4 regions of the Streptomyces sp. NPDC002386 genome follow, and region 1 is predicted to be linked to each of the others. Evidence: riboswitches for the same ligand, from Rfam matches in the RefSeq annotation. Region 1 holds a riboswitch; each other region holds the start of a gene.

What was found. Region 1 has a riboswitch for cyclic di-AMP ahead of ACWCPN_RS30240 (M23 family metallopeptidase). Riboswitches for the same ligand answer to the same signal wherever they lie in the genome.
Region 2: linked by a shared signal. The riboswitch ahead of ACWCPN_RS09150 (transglycosylase family protein) and the one ahead of ACWCPN_RS30240 (M23 family metallopeptidase) in region 1 are both predicted to bind cyclic di-AMP.
Region 3: linked by a shared signal. The riboswitch ahead of ACWCPN_RS20985 (C40 family peptidase) and the one ahead of ACWCPN_RS30240 (M23 family metallopeptidase) in region 1 are both predicted to bind cyclic di-AMP.
Region 4: linked by a shared signal. The riboswitch ahead of ACWCPN_RS16005 (M23 family metallopeptidase) and the one ahead of ACWCPN_RS30240 (M23 family metallopeptidase) in region 1 are both predicted to bind cyclic di-AMP.

Annotation. Positions count from the first base shown of each region.
Region 1 is NZ_JBSFBX010000018.1:134,181-138,527, forward strand. It holds gene ACWCPN_RS30235 (SGNH/GDSL hydrolase family protein) at 1-293, opposite strand, end outside; gene ACWCPN_RS30240 (M23 family metallopeptidase) at 548-1,507, opposite strand; cyclic di-AMP (ydaO/yuaA leader) riboswitch at 1,512-1,670, opposite strand; gene ACWCPN_RS30245 (alpha-galactosidase) at 1,978-4,077, opposite strand; gene ACWCPN_RS30250 (tyrosine-protein phosphatase) at 4,250-4,347, shown strand, end outside.
Region 2 is NZ_JBSFBX010000003.1:440,351-444,697, forward strand. It holds gene ACWCPN_RS09140 (cytochrome P450 family protein) at 1-211, shown strand, start outside; gene ACWCPN_RS09145 (transglycosylase family protein) at 360-1,391, shown strand; cyclic di-AMP (ydaO/yuaA leader) riboswitch at 1,568-1,741, shown strand; gene ACWCPN_RS09150 (transglycosylase family protein) at 1,746-2,438, shown strand; gene eno (phosphopyruvate hydratase) at 2,777-4,084, shown strand; gene ACWCPN_RS09160 (FtsB family cell division protein) at 4,207-4,347, shown strand, end outside.
Region 3 is NZ_JBSFBX010000010.1:79,569-83,915, reverse strand. It holds gene pcrA (DNA helicase PcrA) at 1-1,587, opposite strand, end outside; cyclic di-AMP (ydaO/yuaA leader) riboswitch at 1,871-2,042, shown strand; gene ACWCPN_RS20985 (C40 family peptidase) at 2,051-3,262, shown strand; gene ACWCPN_RS20980 (SLAC1 family transporter) at 3,341-4,309, shown strand; gene ACWCPN_RS20975 (hypothetical protein) at 4,313-4,347, opposite strand, start outside.
Region 4 is NZ_JBSFBX010000007.1:39,420-43,766, forward strand. It holds gene ACWCPN_RS15995 (M16 family metallopeptidase) at 1-364, shown strand, start outside; gene ACWCPN_RS16000 (M16 family metallopeptidase) at 361-1,749, shown strand; cyclic di-AMP (ydaO/yuaA leader) riboswitch at 1,995-2,158, shown strand; gene ACWCPN_RS16005 (M23 family metallopeptidase) at 2,171-2,926, shown strand; gene ACWCPN_RS16010 (GntR family transcriptional regulator) at 3,126-3,830, shown strand; gene ACWCPN_RS16015 (HPr family phosphocarrier protein) at 3,981-4,262, opposite strand.

The DNA of each region.
Region 1 (4,347 bases):
CGCTCGGCCACCTCGTCGGGGTCGGTGCCCGGCCGGATGATGTCGTTGCCACCCGCACAGAAGGAGACGAGGTCCGGGGCCATTTCGACGGCCTTCGGGAGCTGGTGCTCGACGATCTGGTCGAGCAGCTTCCCGCGGACCGCGAGGTTGGTGTAGTTGAAGTCGCCCTCGGGCCGCCGGTCGGCGAGCAGGACCGCGAACCGGTCGGCCCACCCGACGAACGCCCCGTCGGGCCCGCGGTCGCCGACGCCCTCGGTGAAGCTGTCCCCCACCGCCACGTACGACCCGATCACTGATGTGTTGTCACTCTTCGAATCGTCTGCCACGTCGGACCATGATTCACCTTCGGATGTGACCTACGCGACCGTAGGCAGGGGTTGACGAGCGGTGAGATGAGACACCCTTAAAGAGTTTGCCAACCCAGGAATACGGCCGGTACGGGGGTCGTCCGGACACACCGAAGGCCGGACCCGGGGATCGTGGGTCCGGCCTTCGGAGCCGTGTCAGGCAGGTGGTGTCGAGGAGGGCGTCCCTCGGCCCGGACGGCTCAGAGGGCGACGCCGTGCGAGCGGAGGTAGCCGACGGGGTCCACGTCCGAGCCGTACTCCGGGGTGGTGCGGATCTCGAAGTGCAGGTGCGGACCGGTCACGTTGCCGGTGGCGCCGGACAGGCCCACCTGCTGGCCGGGGGTCACGGTCTGGCCGGCCGAAACCGAGAGCTGGGAGAGGTGGGCGTACTGGGCGTAGTAGCCGTCGTTCAGCTTGATGACGACCTGGTTGCCGTACGCGCCGCCCCAGCCGGCGGAGACGACGGTGCCGGCGGCGACGGCCTTCAGCGGGGTGCCGGTGGGGACGACGAAGTCGACGCCCGTGTGGTAGCCGCTGGACCACATGCTGCCCGCTACGTGGTAGGCGGTGCCGATGGTGGGGGCGGCGACCGGGAGGGTGTAGCCGGTGGCGGGGGCGGCCTGGGTGGCGGGGGCGGCCGGGGCGGCGGCCTGGGTGGCCCGGGCCACCGGGGACGACTGGGTGGCGGGGGCGGCCGGTGCGGCCTTCGCCGGGGCCTGCGCCCGGGCCTGTGACGGCTGCGCGGACCGCGCCGGGGCGGGGGTCTGGGCGCGGGTCGGAGCGGCGGCCTTCCTGCCCAGCGACAGCTTCAGACCCGGGTGGATCAGCGCCGGGTTCTCGCCGACGGCCTGCCGGTTGTCCGCGTAGAGCCGGTGCCAGCCACCGCCGACATGCTGCTCGCCGGCGATCTTCGCGAGGCAGTCGCCGGACTTAACCGTGTAGGTGCGTACGCCGGAGGCGTTCTGCGCGGCGGTCTTGCCGGCCGACGCCTGCGCCACTGACTGCACGGCCTTTCCGGAGACGGGCTGCGCGGTGGCGGCGTGCGCTCCGGTGGCACCCAGCAGGGGCAGGGCCAGTGCGGCGCCACCGGTTCCGGCGACGGCGACGGAGCGGGTGAATCGCCGGGACTTGGGGCGGCGGTGCTTACCCTTCGCGGGCATGACGCATTCCTCTCCGGCGCCTGCGAGGTGAGCTGTCGGGTTCGGGCTGGAGCTGCCCGGCCGCGCGGTGCGCGGCTGCACCCCGAGCCTGTCGCGGAGACCGGGACAGGCAGTCGTACCTGATGGGTCCCCCGCTCCTGCCGTGCACGGGTCATGTGTGTGGGACTCCGGGCGGCGGCAGGATTCGGCGTTCCGTCCGGATTGCTGGCGAACGTAAGCGAGCGGAACGCGGGGAAACAAGCGACAGATTCCCGGCGTTCAGGTGCCAGAAGATCCAAATAGGAAATTCTCGGTCACCGTGCGTGAATTCCGGCCCGCCCCGCGAGTTCAAATTCCCGTTGCGCTCCGGGAATTAGGTGGACATGACGAACAGCGGACGGTCACGGTTATGACGCTCCTCACGCAGCGCTCCCCCAGTCGCCTTTATTCCGTGCCGAATTACAACGAAGGCACCAATCGGGACATAGGAGTCATATGCGACACAGGCGGATGACTGCCGCGTCCAGGTCGCCGCGCAGTCCGGTCGTCAGCCCGTGGTGCAGCAGTACCGCACCCCGGTGCACCTCGCCCGTTTCGCGGCATTCGTACGATGCCGTCGGATCGAGGCCGCGCAGCCGTACACGGGGCACCGGCTCTCCGTAACTCTGCGCCTGGAGGCAGGCCAGGACGACCGTCTCGTCATCGAGAACGTACTGGACGGCGCTCAGACCTCCCGCCGGGGGCAGCAGCCGGTACAGCTCGCCGCGCTGGACGAGCGGCCTGACCTCCTTGTAGAGGGCGACCCACCGCCGGGCCTCGGCCAGCTCGTCGTCGGTCCACTCCGTGAGGTCGCCGCCGACCCCGAGAACGCCCGCCATGGAGCTGACGAACCGGAAGCGCAGGGTGCTCACCCTGCCGTTGAGCTGGGTGTTCGGACTGTCGGTGACCCAGGCGGCCATCACGCGCGCGGGATGGAGCTGGCTGAACCCGTGCTGGATGGCGAGCCGGTCGAGCGGATCGGTGTTGTCGGAGGTCCACACCTGGTCGGTGCGTCCCAGCACCCCGAGGTCGATCCGGCCGCCGCCGCCCGAGCAGGACTCGAAGGCGACTCCGGGGTGGGCGGCACGCAGCCGGTCCAGCAGGGCGTACAGCGCGCGGACGTGGTCGATCCACAGGCGCTGCGGATACGGCTCCCCCGGCCAGCCGGCGTCGGTGAAGCAGCGGTTGAAGTCCCACTTCACGTAGTCGATCGGGGCACCGGACAGCAGGGTGTCCAGCCGCTCCCACAGATACTCCTGGACGTCCTCGCGGGCGAGGTTGAGAACGAGCTGGTTGCGCAGTTCCGTCCGCCTGCGGCCCGGCTGGTACTGCACCCAGTCCGGGTGGGCGCGGTACAGGTCGCTGTCCGGATTGACCATCTCGGGCTCCACCCAGACGCCGAACCCCATGCCCAGGCCGTGCACCTGGTCGGCCAGGGGCTTGAGGCCGTGCGGGAACCGGTCGGGGTTGGGCGTCCAGTCCCCGAGTCCGGCCCGGTCGCTGGTGCGGGCGCCGAACCAGCCGTCGTCGACGACGAACAGCTCGACGCCGATGCCGGCCGCCCGCCGCGCGAGCGCCGCCTGCTGCTCCTCGGAGATGTCGAAGAACGTGGCCTCCCAGGAGTTGAACAGCACCGGCCGGTCCCGCTCGGCGTCCGGGATCACGTGCGCGCGCTGGTAGGCGTGCCAGGTCCGGCTGGCCCCGCCGAAACCGCCGTCGCTCCACAGGCCCGCGAAGACGGGGGTGGTGTAGGACTCCCCCGGTGCGAGGAGCAGCAGGCCCGAGTCGTCGTGGCCGGCCCCGCCGGTGATCTGCACGCGCGCGTCGGGCAGTTGGGCGACGGCGATCCGCCAGGAGCCGGACCAGCCGAGCGCGCAGCCGTAGACCTCGCCGCGTTCCTCGGTGGCGTCGGTGTCGAGGGCGACCCAGGGCAGGTGCTGGTGGCCGGTGTGGCCGCGGCGGCTGCCGATGACCTTCTCGCCGTGGGTGAGCGGCGCGCGGGTGAGCAGGGACTCGGCCGCCCAGCGGCCGTGCAGCTGGGACAGTCGCCAGCCGTCGCGGTCGGGCAGGGTCCAGGTGGCGGCGTCGGCGCGCAGCAGTTCCACGCGCGCGTGCCCGCCGTTCTCCAGGGTGACCCGGCGCTCCACGACGTCGCCGCGCATCCGGTAGTGCAGGGTGATCGCCAGTCCGTCGTCGTCGAAGCGCAGCCGCAGCTCCGCGCCGTCGGTGCCGTCCCCCGTGCCGTCCCGGTCGCATGCGTACGACACGAAGCGCCATTCGGTGCCGCGCCGCTCGTCGGTGCGCACGCAGAGGGCGGGGCGGACGAAGCGCGGGCCGCCCTCGACGGGGTACTCCTCGCGGCCGTCGAGCGGGGACTCGAAGGGCCGGTGGACGGGCTGCGGGCCCATGGCCAGGGCCTCGGCGTCGGCGAGCGCGATGCGCGGCCCCCAGTGGAGGTGGAGCAGTTCGTGCGCCTCGGTCAGGTGCAGGGCGTAGCTGCTGGTGGGCCCCGACAGAAGCCAGGTCCGTCCGTTCTCGGCGATGTCCACCATCGAGACCTCACAGGTGTCAACAGATCCGCGCAGGTGCGCACATCATCGGGGCCGCTGCGCCCCGGTAGCAACGCCTGTGGACAACTCGTTGCCCGAGGTGATCGATGTCGTATCGTCGACGGAACGCCCGCCGGCGCGCCGAGCCGACGGGGTCCGACCCGGAGGAGCCCCCGTGACGCAGCAGGTCCCGTCGACCGAGCCGGAGCTGGCCGGTGTGCGCAATTTCCGTGACGTGGGCGGACTGCCGACCGAGGACGGCCGGCGGGTGCG
Region 2 (4,347 bases), on a different contig from region 1:
CTACGGCCACGGCATCCACTACTGCCTCGGCGCCCCGCTGGCCCGCCTGGAGGGCCGCACCGCGCTCGCCACGCTCCTCACCCGCCTCCCCGACCTGCGGCTCGCGGCCGATCCGGCCGATCTGCGCTGGCGCGGCGGCCTCATCATGCGCGGGCTGCGCACCCTGCCCGTGGAGTTCACCCCGGTCGCGGAGCAGGTCGTACAACCTTGAACATGAAGGACGTTCAACTCTGTGATCTTCACGTGATCTGTGCGGCATGAACTTGTGACAAGTGATCGTATGCCTATACGTTCACCCATCAGCGCGGCCCGAGCGTTGGGCGCCGCGCCGGTCCCGCTGTCGCACGAAAGGCTTCCGCATGCTCTCCGGGAACGGTCGTCACCGTCGCCCCCGTCAGGCTCCGGCTCTTCTCGTCGCGGCCGGAGTGACCGGCTCCGCCATCGCCATCCCGCTCCTCGGCGCCGCGAGCGCCAACGCGGCCGACGGAACCACCTGGGACAAGGTCGCCGAGTGCGAGAGCGGCGGCTCCTGGAGCGCCGACACGGGCAACGGGTACTACGGCGGGCTGCAGATCCCCCAGGACGACTGGGCCGCCTACGGCGGCACCAAGTACGCCCCCACCGCCGACCAGGCCAGCCGCTCGCAGCAGATCGCCGTCGCCGAGAGGATCCTCGCGGACAAGGGCACCACGCCCTGGACCACGTGCGCCCTGCTCTCCGGCCTGACCGCCGACTCCGGTTCCCTGGACGTCGACACGGGCGTCGGAGGCTCCGGGAAGTCCGACTCGGACCACGGCGGGTCGGGCGGCGCCACCGGCTCCACGGACCCGTCGGATTCCGCCGATGACTCCGACTCGTCCGGTCTGCCGGATTCATCCGCCTCGCCCGAGTCCTCCTCGGACTCGGCCGGCAAGCCGTCCTCGGACGCGGGCGAGGACGCCGGCACAGAGAAGTCGGACAAGGACCCGGAAACCCCCAAGTCCGACAAATCCGCTTCTCTGCGCACCGAGGAGTCGCAGGGGAGTGGGTCCGCGACCACGGATCCCACCGTGGAGGACTCGGACAATTCATGGCAGACCGGCGGTTCTTGGAGCCTGGTCGACACCGGGGCGCTCGGCAGTGGTGGACGTCACCGCGGCGACATCGCGGACGAAAGCGTGACAAACGGTCAGGAGGTCACGTCGTCGGGCAAGCACGCCTCGCGCGGAGCGGACACCTACACCGTGCGCGAGGGTGACACCCTCGCCTCCATCGCCGACTCCCTTGACGTGGACGGCGGATGGCATGAGCTCTACGCCCTGAACAAGAAGGCCATCGGTACCGACCCGAACCGCGTCTCCGCCGGTCAGACCCTGGAAGTCGGTAGCGAAACGGGCCAAAAGCAGCGGTAGTTGACGCCCGAATTGATCACTGATGTCCGTTTCGGTGAAAGTGTGGGATGAGTCTCAGAAGCCCTGATCGTCTTTGAAATTCCCTCGATCGCCTGTCTACGGTCATGACCGCTCGTCACCACGAGCCCCGGCTGTCGCAACGCCGAATCCTGCCAGCGGCCGTCCGGGAACAGTCGTCGCGTAAAGCGCCGTAGGCAGGAGCGGGGGACCCAAGGTAAGTGCCGGAACCGGCGATTCGCGCCGGAACCGGCTAGGGGTGGAGCCGCGGCCCGTGAAAGCGGGCCCGCGGCCGGGCAACTCAACCGGCCCGAACCCGACAGCTCACCTCGCAGGCGTCGGTGAGGGGATCCATTCATGCTGTTCTCCACCAAGGGCAAGCACCGTCGTCCGTCCAAGGCCACCCGTGCCATCGCGCTCGCCGGTGTCACCGGTGCCGCCGTCGCCGCCCCGCTGATGGCGGCCGGCAACGCCTCCGCCGCCACCACCTCCGAGTGGGACGCCGTCGCCCAGTGCGAGTCCGGTGGCAACTGGTCCATCAACACCGGCAACGGCTACTACGGCGGTCTGCAGTTCTCCGCCTCCACCTGGGCCGCCTACGGCGGCACCCAGTACGCCGGGCAGGCCAACCAGGCCTCCAAGGCCCAGCAGATAGCCGTCGCCGAGAAGGTCCTCGCCGCCCAGGGCAAGGGCGCATGGCCGGTGTGCGGCACGGGCCTGTCGAGCACCCCCAACAACGGCTCCGCCCCGAGCGGCTCCTCGCAGAGCACCTCCTCGGGCAGCGCCGCCTCCCGCTCCACCGACCAGCAGGCCGCCTCCCGCTCCAGCGAGCGTCCGGCCGCCGGCGCGAAGAAGACCGTCACCACGCCGACCGGCAAGAAGGTCAAGAAGGGCGACGGCGAGTACAAGGTGGTCAAGGGCGACACGCTCGGCACCATCGCCGCGAAGCACAAGGTCGACGGCGGCTGGCAGCAGCTGTTCAAGCTGAACAAGGACATCGTCGAGGACGCCGACCTCATCTACCCGGGCCAGCAGCTGCACCTGAAGTGACACCTGGCTCCGACCGGAACCACAGTGCCCTCACGAGGCCGTCCCCCAAGCCGAAGGCCGAGTGAGGGCCGTTCCCCCCGTCCCCCACGGGCTCCCCGCCCCGGTGCGTGTTCCCCCGTACGCACCGGGGCGGGGCTGTGTTTTCCCGGCCCTTCCCGTTCCGGTTCGCGATACCTCCCCCGAACCCCTTTGTTCCGGGCAGGAACAATGGGTACCGTCTCCCTGTCCACGGGACGGTCGGTCGGTGGCCGACGCCCCTGGGACGGTTAGGCTCTAGTCGCAAGGCAGAGCCGTAAGGCACCCCGCCCCGCACTTCCAGCGTCACATCCAAGAAGGAGATGCTCGTGCCGTCCATCGACGTCGTCGTAGCCCGGGAAATCCTGGACTCCCGAGGCAACCCCACGGTCGAGGTCGAGGTCGGCCTCGACGACGGCAGCACGGGTCGTGCCGCCGTTCCGTCCGGTGCCTCCACCGGTGCCTTCGAGGCCATCGAGCTCCGTGACGGCGACCCCAACCGCTACCAGGGCAAGGGCGTCGAGAAGGCCGTCCTCGCCGTCATCGAGCAGATCGGCCCCGAGCTGGTCGGCTACGACGCCACCGAGCAGCGCCTGATCGATCAGGCCATGTTCGACCTGGACGCCACCGACAACAAGGGCTCGCTCGGCGCCAACGCCATCCTCGGCGTCTCCCTCGCCGTCGCGCACGCCGCGTCCGAGGCCAGCGACCTGCCGCTGTTCCGCTACCTGGGCGGCCCGAACGCGCACCTGCTGCCGGTGCCGATGATGAACATCCTGAACGGCGGCTCGCACGCCGACTCCAACGTGGACATCCAGGAGTTCATGATCGCCCCGATCGGCGCGGAGTCCTTCTCCGAGGCGCTGCGCTGGGGCACCGAGGTCTACCACACCCTGAAGAAGGTCCTGAAGAGCAAGGGCCTGTCCACCGGCCTCGGCGACGAGGGCGGCTTCGCCCCGAACCTCGGCTCCAACCGCGAGGCCCTCGACCTCATCCTCGAGGCCGTCAAGGAAGCCGGCTACACGCCCGGCGAGCAGATCGCCCTCGCGCTCGACGTCGCCGCCTCCGAGTTCTACAAGGACGGCAAGTACCTCTTCGAGGGCAAGGAGCGCTCCGCCGCCGAGATGACGGAGTACTACGAGGAGCTCGTCGCGGCCTACCCGCTCGTCTCCATCGAGGACCCGCTGTTCGAGGACGACTGGGCCGGCTGGAAGATCATCACCGACAAGCTCGGTGACAAGGTCCAGCTCGTCGGTGACGACCTGTTCGTCACCAACCCCGAGCGCCTCGCCCGCGGCATCGACGAGGGCGCCGCCAACGCCCTGCTGGTCAAGGTGAACCAGATCGGCTCGCTCACCGAGACCCTGGACGCCGTCGAACTAGCCCAGCGCAACGGCTTCAAGTGCATGATGTCCCACCGCTCCGGCGAGACCGAGGACGTCACCATCGCCGACCTGGCCGTCGCCACCAACTGCGGCCAGATCAAGACCGGCGCCCCGGCCCGCTCCGAGCGCGTCGCCAAGTACAACCAGCTCCTGCGCATCGAGGAGATCCTCGACGACGCCGCGGTGTACGCCGGCCGCAGCGCCTTCCCGCGCTTCCGCGGTCACACCGAGGTCTCCAAGGGCTGACCCCCGCCGGGCCCATCCGGACAGGACGGCCCGGGTATCAGCCAGTCGTACGTACGTCCCCGTACCCGGTCCCGTACCGTGTGCGGGGACGTACGCACGTGGAAGGGGAGGCGGAGAGCCAGATGGCCGTCAAGGACCGGGACCGTTTCTCCACAACCACCAGACTGCGCGCCCTCGGCGAGCAGACCGCGGCCCGGGTCTACCGCTCCCAGACCAAACGGCAGGCCCGCCGCTCCCGGCTCACCGGCCGCGCGGCCCTGCTG
Region 3 (4,347 bases), on a different contig from region 1:
GCCGTAGGCCTCGTCCACCCGCTTGAGCGCCTGCGGGAAGCTGATCTTCTCGCGCTGGGAGAGGGCGTCGATCATCGCCTCGGCCCGGTCGCCGATACCGCGCTTGGGCACGTTGAGGATGCGGCGCAGCGGCACCGAGTCCTCGGGGTTGGCGAGGACACGCAGGTAGGCCAGGACGTCCCGGACCTCCTTGCGCTCGTAGAAGCGGACGCCGCCGACGACCTTGTACGGCAGGCCGACGCGGATGAAGATCTCCTCGAAGACACGGGACTGGGCGTTGGTGCGGTAGAAGACGGCGACGTCCCCGGCCTTCGCCTCGCCCGCGTCGGTGAGGCGGTCTATCTCCTCGGCGACGAACTGTGCCTCGTCGTGCTCGGTGTCGGCGACGTAGCCGGTGATCCGCGCACCCTGGCCGGCGTTGGTCCACAGGTTCTTCGGGCGGCGGGACTCGTTGCGCTCGATGACCGCGTTGGCGGCGGACAGGATGGTCTGCGTGGAGCGGTAGTTCTGCTCCAGCAGGATCGTCGTCGCGTTCGGGTAGTCCTCCTCGAACTGGAGGATGTTGCGGATCGTCGCACCCCGGAAGGCGTAGATCGACTGGTCCGCGTCACCGACCACGCAGAGTTCGGCGGGCGGCAGGTCGAACTCGCCGGGCGGTACGTCCTCGTCGTGCTGCCCGGTGCCCACCAGTTCCCGCACCAGGGCGTACTGGGCGTGGTTCGTGTCCTGGTACTCGTCGACCATGACGTGCCGGAAGCGGCGGCGGTAGTGCTCGGAGACGTCCGGGAAGGCGCGCAGCAGGTTGACCGTCGTCATGATCAGGTCGTCGAAGTCCAGCGCGTTGGCCTCGCGCAGCCGTGACTGGTAGAGCGCGTAGGCCTGGGCGAGGGTCTTCTCGAAGCCGTCGGTGGCCTGGGCGGCGAAGTCCTCCTCGTCGATCAGCTCGTTCTTCAGGTTGCTGATCTTGGCGCTGAAGGACTTCGGCGGGAAGCGTTTGGGGTCGAGGTCGAGGTCGCGGCAGACCAGGGCCATCAGGCGCTTGGAGTCGGCGGCGTCGTAGATCGAGAAGGACGACGTGAAGCCGAGCCTCTTGGACTCGCGCCGCAGGATGCGCACGCACGCGCTGTGGAAGGTCATCACCCACATCGCGCCGGCGCGCGGGCCGACGAGCTGCTCGACCCGCTCCTTCATCTCGCCCGCGGCCTTGTTGGTGAAGGTGATCGCGAGGATCTGGCCCGGGTGCACGTTCCGCGCGGCGAGCAGGTGGGCGATGCGGTGGGTGAGCACGCGCGTCTTGCCGGAGCCCGCGCCGGCCACGATGAGCAGCGGCGAGCCGGCGTGGACGACCGCGGCGCGCTGGTTGTCGTTCAGCCCCCGCAGCAGCGCGTCCGGGTCGATCACGGGACGCGGGGCGCCGTCACGGTAGTGGGTGTCCCGGTCCGGCGGCACGTCGAACTTCCCGCCGAACAGATCGTCCGGGAGGGGCTCCGGAGCGTGATCGTCCTCGGGCGGCGGCGGGGGCTCCTCCGCGTGCCCGCGAGGGGCCTGGAGGTCCGCCAGGAAGCTGTCGTCAAAGAGGCTGCTCATCGCTCTACGAGTCTAGGGGGCCGCACCGACAACCGGTCCCGGCAACTGAAAGTCGGCGCCCGTGAGGTCCGCGACAGAACACGGTGGCGGCGCGTCGGCCATCGCGCCACGGGCGGGGCCGAACCCCTCACCCAGCGGAAGCGCCTTGTCACGCCCGTATGAAACCGGCCCCGGGTCACGGAAATGTATCGGACATATGGCACAGCAACCTTCACAGGAGTCACACGAGTTGGCTAGGTTGCCGTCAGGCCGTACGACCTCTACCGGCGAACCTCGCCGGGCCGCGCGGCCTCCGCCGAGTCCGGTGCGCCCCGATGTGGCGGCCGGAGCCGGGGACCCACCGATCCCGGGGTGAATCGGCCGACTCCCGCCCGGGACGACGCCGTAGGGCAACCCTTCCGAACCACCCGCCCGAACCCGACAGCTAACCCGGTAGGCGGCACGCTGGAAGGAGTCGCCACCCTTGGCGTCGCACCGCAAGCCGGGTCCCCCGGGGACCCGCGGGACGGGCACCCGCACCCCCGTCCTGGCCACCGCCGCCCTCACCTCCGTCGCCGTCCTGTCCCAGACGGCCGGTACCGCTTCGGCCGCCGCCTCCTCCCCGGGCGACGGCAGGCCGAGCGTGGAGGAGATCGAGAAGAAGATCGACGAGCTGTACCGCAGGGCGGACCCGGAGGAGGAGCCCGGGGCCGTGCAGCGGGCTCGCGCCGAGGCCCCGCGCGCGGAGGCCGCCGCCCGGCGTCCGGGCCTGTTCACGAAGGCCCGCGAGGGGCTGGCCCCGTTCGCCGCCGCTCCCGAACCGGCCGGCTCGCTGCTCGCGGAGTACCCGGAGGACCACTTCGCCCAGAACCGGCTGATGAACCGGCTGGCCTCCCGGGTGAAGGGCGCGGCCGAGCGCGGGAAGGCCCCCAGGGCTCCCGAGGCGCCGGCCGTCGCGCAGTACGACGTGAAGTCCGCCAAGGCGGCCGTCCAGCACAAGCTCGCCACCGCGCGCGAGCTGCTGTCCCGGTTGACCGCACCTGCCGCGGAACCGGCTTCGGCCCCTCCATCGGTGCCGGCCCCGGTCCCCGCTCCGGCTTCGGCCCCCGCCCCGGCTCCGGTCCCCCTCCCGGCTTCCGTCCCCCTCCCGGCTCCGGTTTCGGTCCCCGCCCCGGCTCCCGATCCGCTTCGCGCTCCGGATCCGGCTCCCGCCTCGTCCGCGGCCCCGTCCCCGGTCCCGGCTCCGCCTTCCGTTCCGCCCCGGGTCCAGGCTCCGGAGCGGCAGTGGTCCGCGCCGATGCCGGTGAACGTGCCGCCCGTCGCCCCGGCGGCCCCCGTCACCAAGGCCGAGAAGGCGATCGCCTTCGCCCGCGCCCAGATCGGCAAGCCGTACGTCTCGGGTGCCAGCGGTCCCGGCTCCTACGACTGCTCCGGCCTCACCCAGGCTGCCTGGAGGGCCGCCGGCGTCACCCTGCCGCGTGCCGCGCGTGACCAGGCCGCCATGGGCACCGCGGTCCCGCTCACCGACGCGCGCCCCGGTGACCTGGTCTTCTTCCACGACGACAGCAGACACGTCGGCCTGTGCACGGGCGACGGCACGATGATCCACGCCCCGCGCCCCGGTGCGTACGTGCGCGAGGAGCCGGTCCACCTGGCGGGAGAGTCGGTCGTCCACCGGGTGGTGCGGCCGGCCTGACGGTGCTCTTTTCGGGCCCCACGCGCGCGTGCCCGGCGAGCGTGGGCGCCGCCGCTCCCTAGCAACGGGCGCATGCCCATGCCCGGCTTCTGTGGTCTGCGTACGTGGTGGGCGGGGCGTCCGCCGGCGGCGGGGGCCGCCGTCATGGCGAGCGGCATCGTGTCGGTGGGTCTGCATCTGACCGGTTCCGAGACGATGTCGCTGGTCTTCATGTCGCTGGCCTGCCTCGCCTGGGTGACGCTCGCCGCCGACTTCGCCGTGCGGCTGATGCGGCAGCGGCCCCGGTGGCTGGCCGAGGCGAAGGGTCCCGGCGCGCTCGCCGCCGTCGCCGCCACGGCGGTGCTCGGCACACGGATCTCACAGCTCGGCCGGCAGACCCTGGCCGAGGCCGCCCTGGCACTGGCGGTCCTGCTGTGGCCGGTGCTGTTGCTTCTCGTCGTACGGCACTGGGAGCGGCGCATGCCGGGGGCGGTGTTCCTGTGCTGTGTGGCCACCCAGGGGCTGGCGGTGCTGGCGGCCACCCTGGCCGCGGCGGAGACGACGGCGTGGCTCGCGCACGCCGCGCTGGTGCTGTTCTGGCTGGGCCTGGTCCTCTACTGCCTGACGCTGGCCCGCTTCGATCCGCGGCAGGTGCTGGAGGGTGCCGGGGACCACTGGATGGCGGGCGGAGCGCTCGCCATCTCGGCGCTGGCCGGGGCGAAGCTGCTGGCCGCCGACAGTGCGCGGCTGTACCTGTGGAACGACGACGACCGGGGCGTGCTGCGCAACGTGACGGTCGCGCTGCTGGCACTGGACCTGGCCTGCTGCGTGGTCCTGCTGGCCGCGGAGGTGGCCCGGCCGCGACTGCGCTTCGACGTGCGTCGGTGGTCGACGGTGTTCCCGCTGGGCATGACGGCGGCCGCAACCCTGTCGGTCGCGGCGGCCCTGGACATCGGCCGGCTGCGGACGCCCGGCCAGGCGCTGGTGTGGCTGGCGGTGGCGGCGTGGCTGGCGGTCGCGGCCGGCGCCGTGCTCGCCGCCCGCGCCGGCCTGGTCAGGGCGCGCTGAGCCTCACGTCCACAGCACGGCGATGAAGATGTTCGCCA
Region 4 (4,347 bases), on a different contig from region 1:
GGAGCTGGCCCGGTTCGCCGAGGAGGGCCCCACGCCCGAGGAGATGGAGCGCGCCCAGGCCCAGTTGGAGCGCGAGTGGCTCGACCGGCTCGGCACGGTCGCCGGCCGCGCCGACGAACTGTGCCGGTTCGCCGTCCTGTTCGGCGACCCGCAGCTCGCCCTGACGGCGGTCGAGCGCGTCCTTGAGGTGACCCCCGAGCAGGTCCAGGAGGTCGCCAAGGCCCGCCTGCGGCCGGACAACCGCGCGGTCCTCGTGTACGAGCCCAAGTCCCCGGAGACCGTCCAGGACGCCGACGTCCCCGAGGACCCGGAGGCCGAGGCGACCGTCGAGGGCCGCCACGACAACGAGGAGACGGCCAAGTGAGCGAGCTCGCCCCGATGGACTTCCACCCCCAGCCGCAGCCGGGCGAGGCCAGGCCCTGGGCGTTCCCCGCCCCCGAGCGCGGCACGCTGGACAACGGCCTGACCGTGCTGCGCTGCCACCGCCCCGGCCAGCAGGTCGTCGCCGTGGAGGTGCTGCTCGACGCGCCCCTGGACGCCGAGCCGTCCGGCCTGGACGGCCTCGCCACGATCATGGCGCGGGCCTTCTCCGAGGGCACCGACAAGCACTCGGCCGAGGACTACGCCGCCGAGCTGGAGCGGGCCGGCGCCACGCTCGACGCGCACGCCGACCACCCCGGCGTCCGGCTCAGCCTCGAGGTGCCCGCCTCCCGCCTGGCCAAGGGGCTCGGTCTGCTCGCCGACGCCCTGCGCGCCCCCGCCTTCGCGGAGAGCGAGGTCGAGCGGCTGGTGCGCAACCGGCTGGACGAGATCCCGCACGAGCTGGCCAACCCCTCCCGCCGCGCCGCCAAGGAGCTCTCCCGGGAGCTGTTCCCGGCCACCGCGCGCATGTCGCGCCCGCGCCAGGGCACCGAGGAGACGGTCGAGAAGATCGACGCGGCCGCGGTCCGCGCTTTCTACGACCGTCATGTGCGTCCCGCGACGGCGACCGCGGTCGTGGTCGGCGACCTCACCGGCATCGACCTGGACGCCCTGCTCGCCGACACCCTGGGCGCCTGGACCGGCACCCCCGCCGAGCCGCGCCCGGTGCCGCCGGTGACCGCCGACGACACCGGCCGGGTCGTCATCGTCGACCGGCCCGGCGCCGTCCAGACGCAGCTCCTCATCGGCCGGATCGGACCCGACCGGCACGACCGGGTGTGGCCCGCCCAGGTGCTCGGCACGTACTGCCTCGGCGGCACGCTCACCTCCCGCCTGGACCGTGTGCTGCGTGAGGAGAAGGGCTACACCTACGGCGTGCGCGCCTTCGGGCAGGTCCTGCGGTCCGCGCCGGACGGCACCGGCGCCGCGATGCTCGCCATCAGCGGCTCCGTGGACACCCCGAACACCGGCCCGGCGCTCGACGACCTGTGGAAGGTGCTGCGCACCCTCGCGGCGGAGGGCCTGACCGACGCCGAGCGGGACGTCGCCGTGCAGAACCTGGTCGGGGTGGCACCGCTGAAGTACGAGACCGCTGCTGCCGTCGCGAGCACCCTGGCCGACCAGGTCGAGCAGCACCTGCCCGACGACTACCAGGCGACGCTGTATCAGCAGCTCGCGGCCACCGGCACCGTCGAGGCCACCGCGGCGGTCGTCAGCGCCTTCCCGGTGGACGGTCTGGTGACGGTCCTCGTCGGTGACGCGGCGCAGATCAAGGAGCCCGTGGAGGCGCTCGGCATCGGCCAAGTCACCGTCGTCGCCGCCGAGTAGCGGCCGCACGGCGACACGCGCGCGTGGGGACCTCGCGGCCGACGGGCCGTCAGGTCCCCATCGTGTGCGCGGACCTTCCCGAAACGGGTGGGTCACCCTTGTCCAGATGTCCGAATTGAGGCGGAGGTTGCCCGTCTGCCCTGTGGGATGCGCTACAAAAGCCCGGATCCGTTTGGGTGCCGACGACCGGGCCGCTTAGCTTCTTCCGGGCTGTCCGTCAGGCAGTGCGCCGCGCCCGCGGCACCGGACAGTCATCGCCGAGTCCCCGTACGGCGCGAGCCAGGGGAGCCGGGGACCCATCGCAGTCCCTGGGGTGAATCGGACGCCCGCGCGTGAGCGAGGGGGTCCGTAGGAGACCTTCCTGCTCCGAACCCGTCAGCTAACCCGGTAGGCGAGAGGGAAGGAAAGGACCAGCCACTTCATGGCGTTCATGTGCGCCTCCGGGAAGCACCGCAAGCCCGGCCGCGTGAAGCGCACCACCGCCCAGGCGGCCGGTGTCGCAGCCCTCACCACCACCGGTGTCATCGGCACGCTCGCCGCCTCCCCGGCGCTCGCCGCGGAGCAGCCCGTCGAGCAGACGGGCCTCACGCCGGTGATCAGTGTGAGCGACGAGGTCGCCGAGCAGATCGACGAGCAGGCCGCCGCCCAGACGCAGGCCGCCGAACGGCAGGCCGCCGAGGAGGCCGCCGCCAAGGCCGCCGCCGCGGAGGCGAAGAAGGAACGCGAGGCCGCGGCGCGCGCCGCCCGCGAGGCCGAGCGCAAGCGCCTGAACGCCTTCGTCGCCCCGATCGTGCACTCGTACGTCTCCACGGCCTACCAGGCCAGCAGCTCCCTGTGGTCCTCCGGCTCGCACACGGGCATCGACTTCCACGCCGCCAGCGGCACCTCCGTGCACGCGGTCGGCGCCGGCACCGTCGTCTCCACCGGCTGGGGCGGGGCCTACGGCAACGAGATCGTGATCCGGATGGCCGACGGCATGTACACCCAGTACGGCCACCTGTCGTCCATCGGCGTCACGGTGGGCCAGAAGGTGATTCCGGGCCAGCAGATCGGCCTGTCCGGCGCGACCGGCAACGTCACCGGCCCGCACCTCCACTTCGAGGCCCGTACCTCTCCCGACTACGGCTCGGACGTCGACCCCATCGCCTACCTCCGCGAGCACGGCGTGCACGTCTGACCCCTTCCGCGCGGACATCCGAAAGCCCCGGCTCACCGAGCCGGGGCTTTCGCGTTTTCTGCGGTTCCCGAGGGAACGGTCGGCCAAAAAATATGCATGGATTCCGACCCGCCGTCGGAAATTCCGCTCCCGTGGAATAGAGTCACGGATCAACACGTCCATCGCCGGCGTTGAACGGGGATCAAAGCGGAGGTCGGTCATGCGTATTCCGGCGCACTCGGTGTGCACGGCGATCCGGGACGACATCGTCGCGGGTGTCCATGAGCGCGGCGGCCGGCTCACCGAGGAAGTCCTGGCCCGCCGCTACGGCGTCTCGCGCGTCCCGGTCCGTGAGGCCCTGCGCACCCTGGAGGCGGAGGGCTTCGTGGTGACGCGGCGGCACGCGGGCGCGTGCGTGGCCGAGCCGACCGAGCAGGAGGCCGCCGACCTGCTGGAGATGCGCGTGCTCCTGGAGCCGCTCGGCGCCTCCCGGGCCGCCCAGCGGCGCACCGAGGCGCATCTGAAGGTGCTGCGCGGCCTGGTCAGGCTGGGGCAGGAACGGGCCAGGAGGGGCAACAGCGAGGATCTGCGCGCCCTGGGGGGCTGGTTCCACGAGACGCTCGCCCAGGCCTCCGGCAGTCCCTCGCTGACCTCGATGCTGACCCAGCTCCGGCACAAGATCGCCTGGATGTACGCGGTGGCGGCCCCGCCGAGCCCGGTGGACTCCTGGGCCGAGCACGGCGCGATCGTGGACGCGGTGGCGCGCGGCGACGGCGAACGCGCGCGTGCGCTCACGGCGCTGCACACCGAGCGCTCGACGGTCGCGCACCGGCTGCGCTTTTCCGGCGGCGAGAGCCCCGCCGCGCGCCCGGACCGTGTGAGGACTTCGCAACATGCCGTAAACATGTCGGGCCCGCGGCATTAACACGTGGGCCGTATACAAAGAGGGGGAAATTTCGTGACGGGGTATTTCCGCTGCCCGAATTTCCCGCGCGGCCCAATTGGCCGCCGAAACGGCGGAGCCGTGCCGCCCGGAAAGGGCGGCACGGCTCCGGTATTTCCCGTGGTCCGGTGCTCAGACCGTCTCGGGCAGTTCCTCGAGGCCCTCGGCGACCAGCTTCGCCAGCCGGTCCAGGGCGACGTCCGCGCCCTCGGCGTCGGAGGCGAGGACGATCTCCTCGCCGCCCTGGGCGCCCAGACCCAGGACGGCCAGCATGGAGGCCGCGTTGACGGGGTTGCCCCCGGCCTTGGCGATCGTCACCGGGACGCCTGTGGCCGTGGCGGCTCGGACGAAGATGGAAGCGGGGCGGGCGTGGAGGCCCTCGGCCCAGCCGACGTTGACGCGGCGCTCAGCCATGTGTTGCTGCCCTTCGGTGTTCAGGTTGTCTAGACCAGTTTCCCATATCGTGAAGCGTGCCCCGGGCGGACCTGTGTCCCGCCGC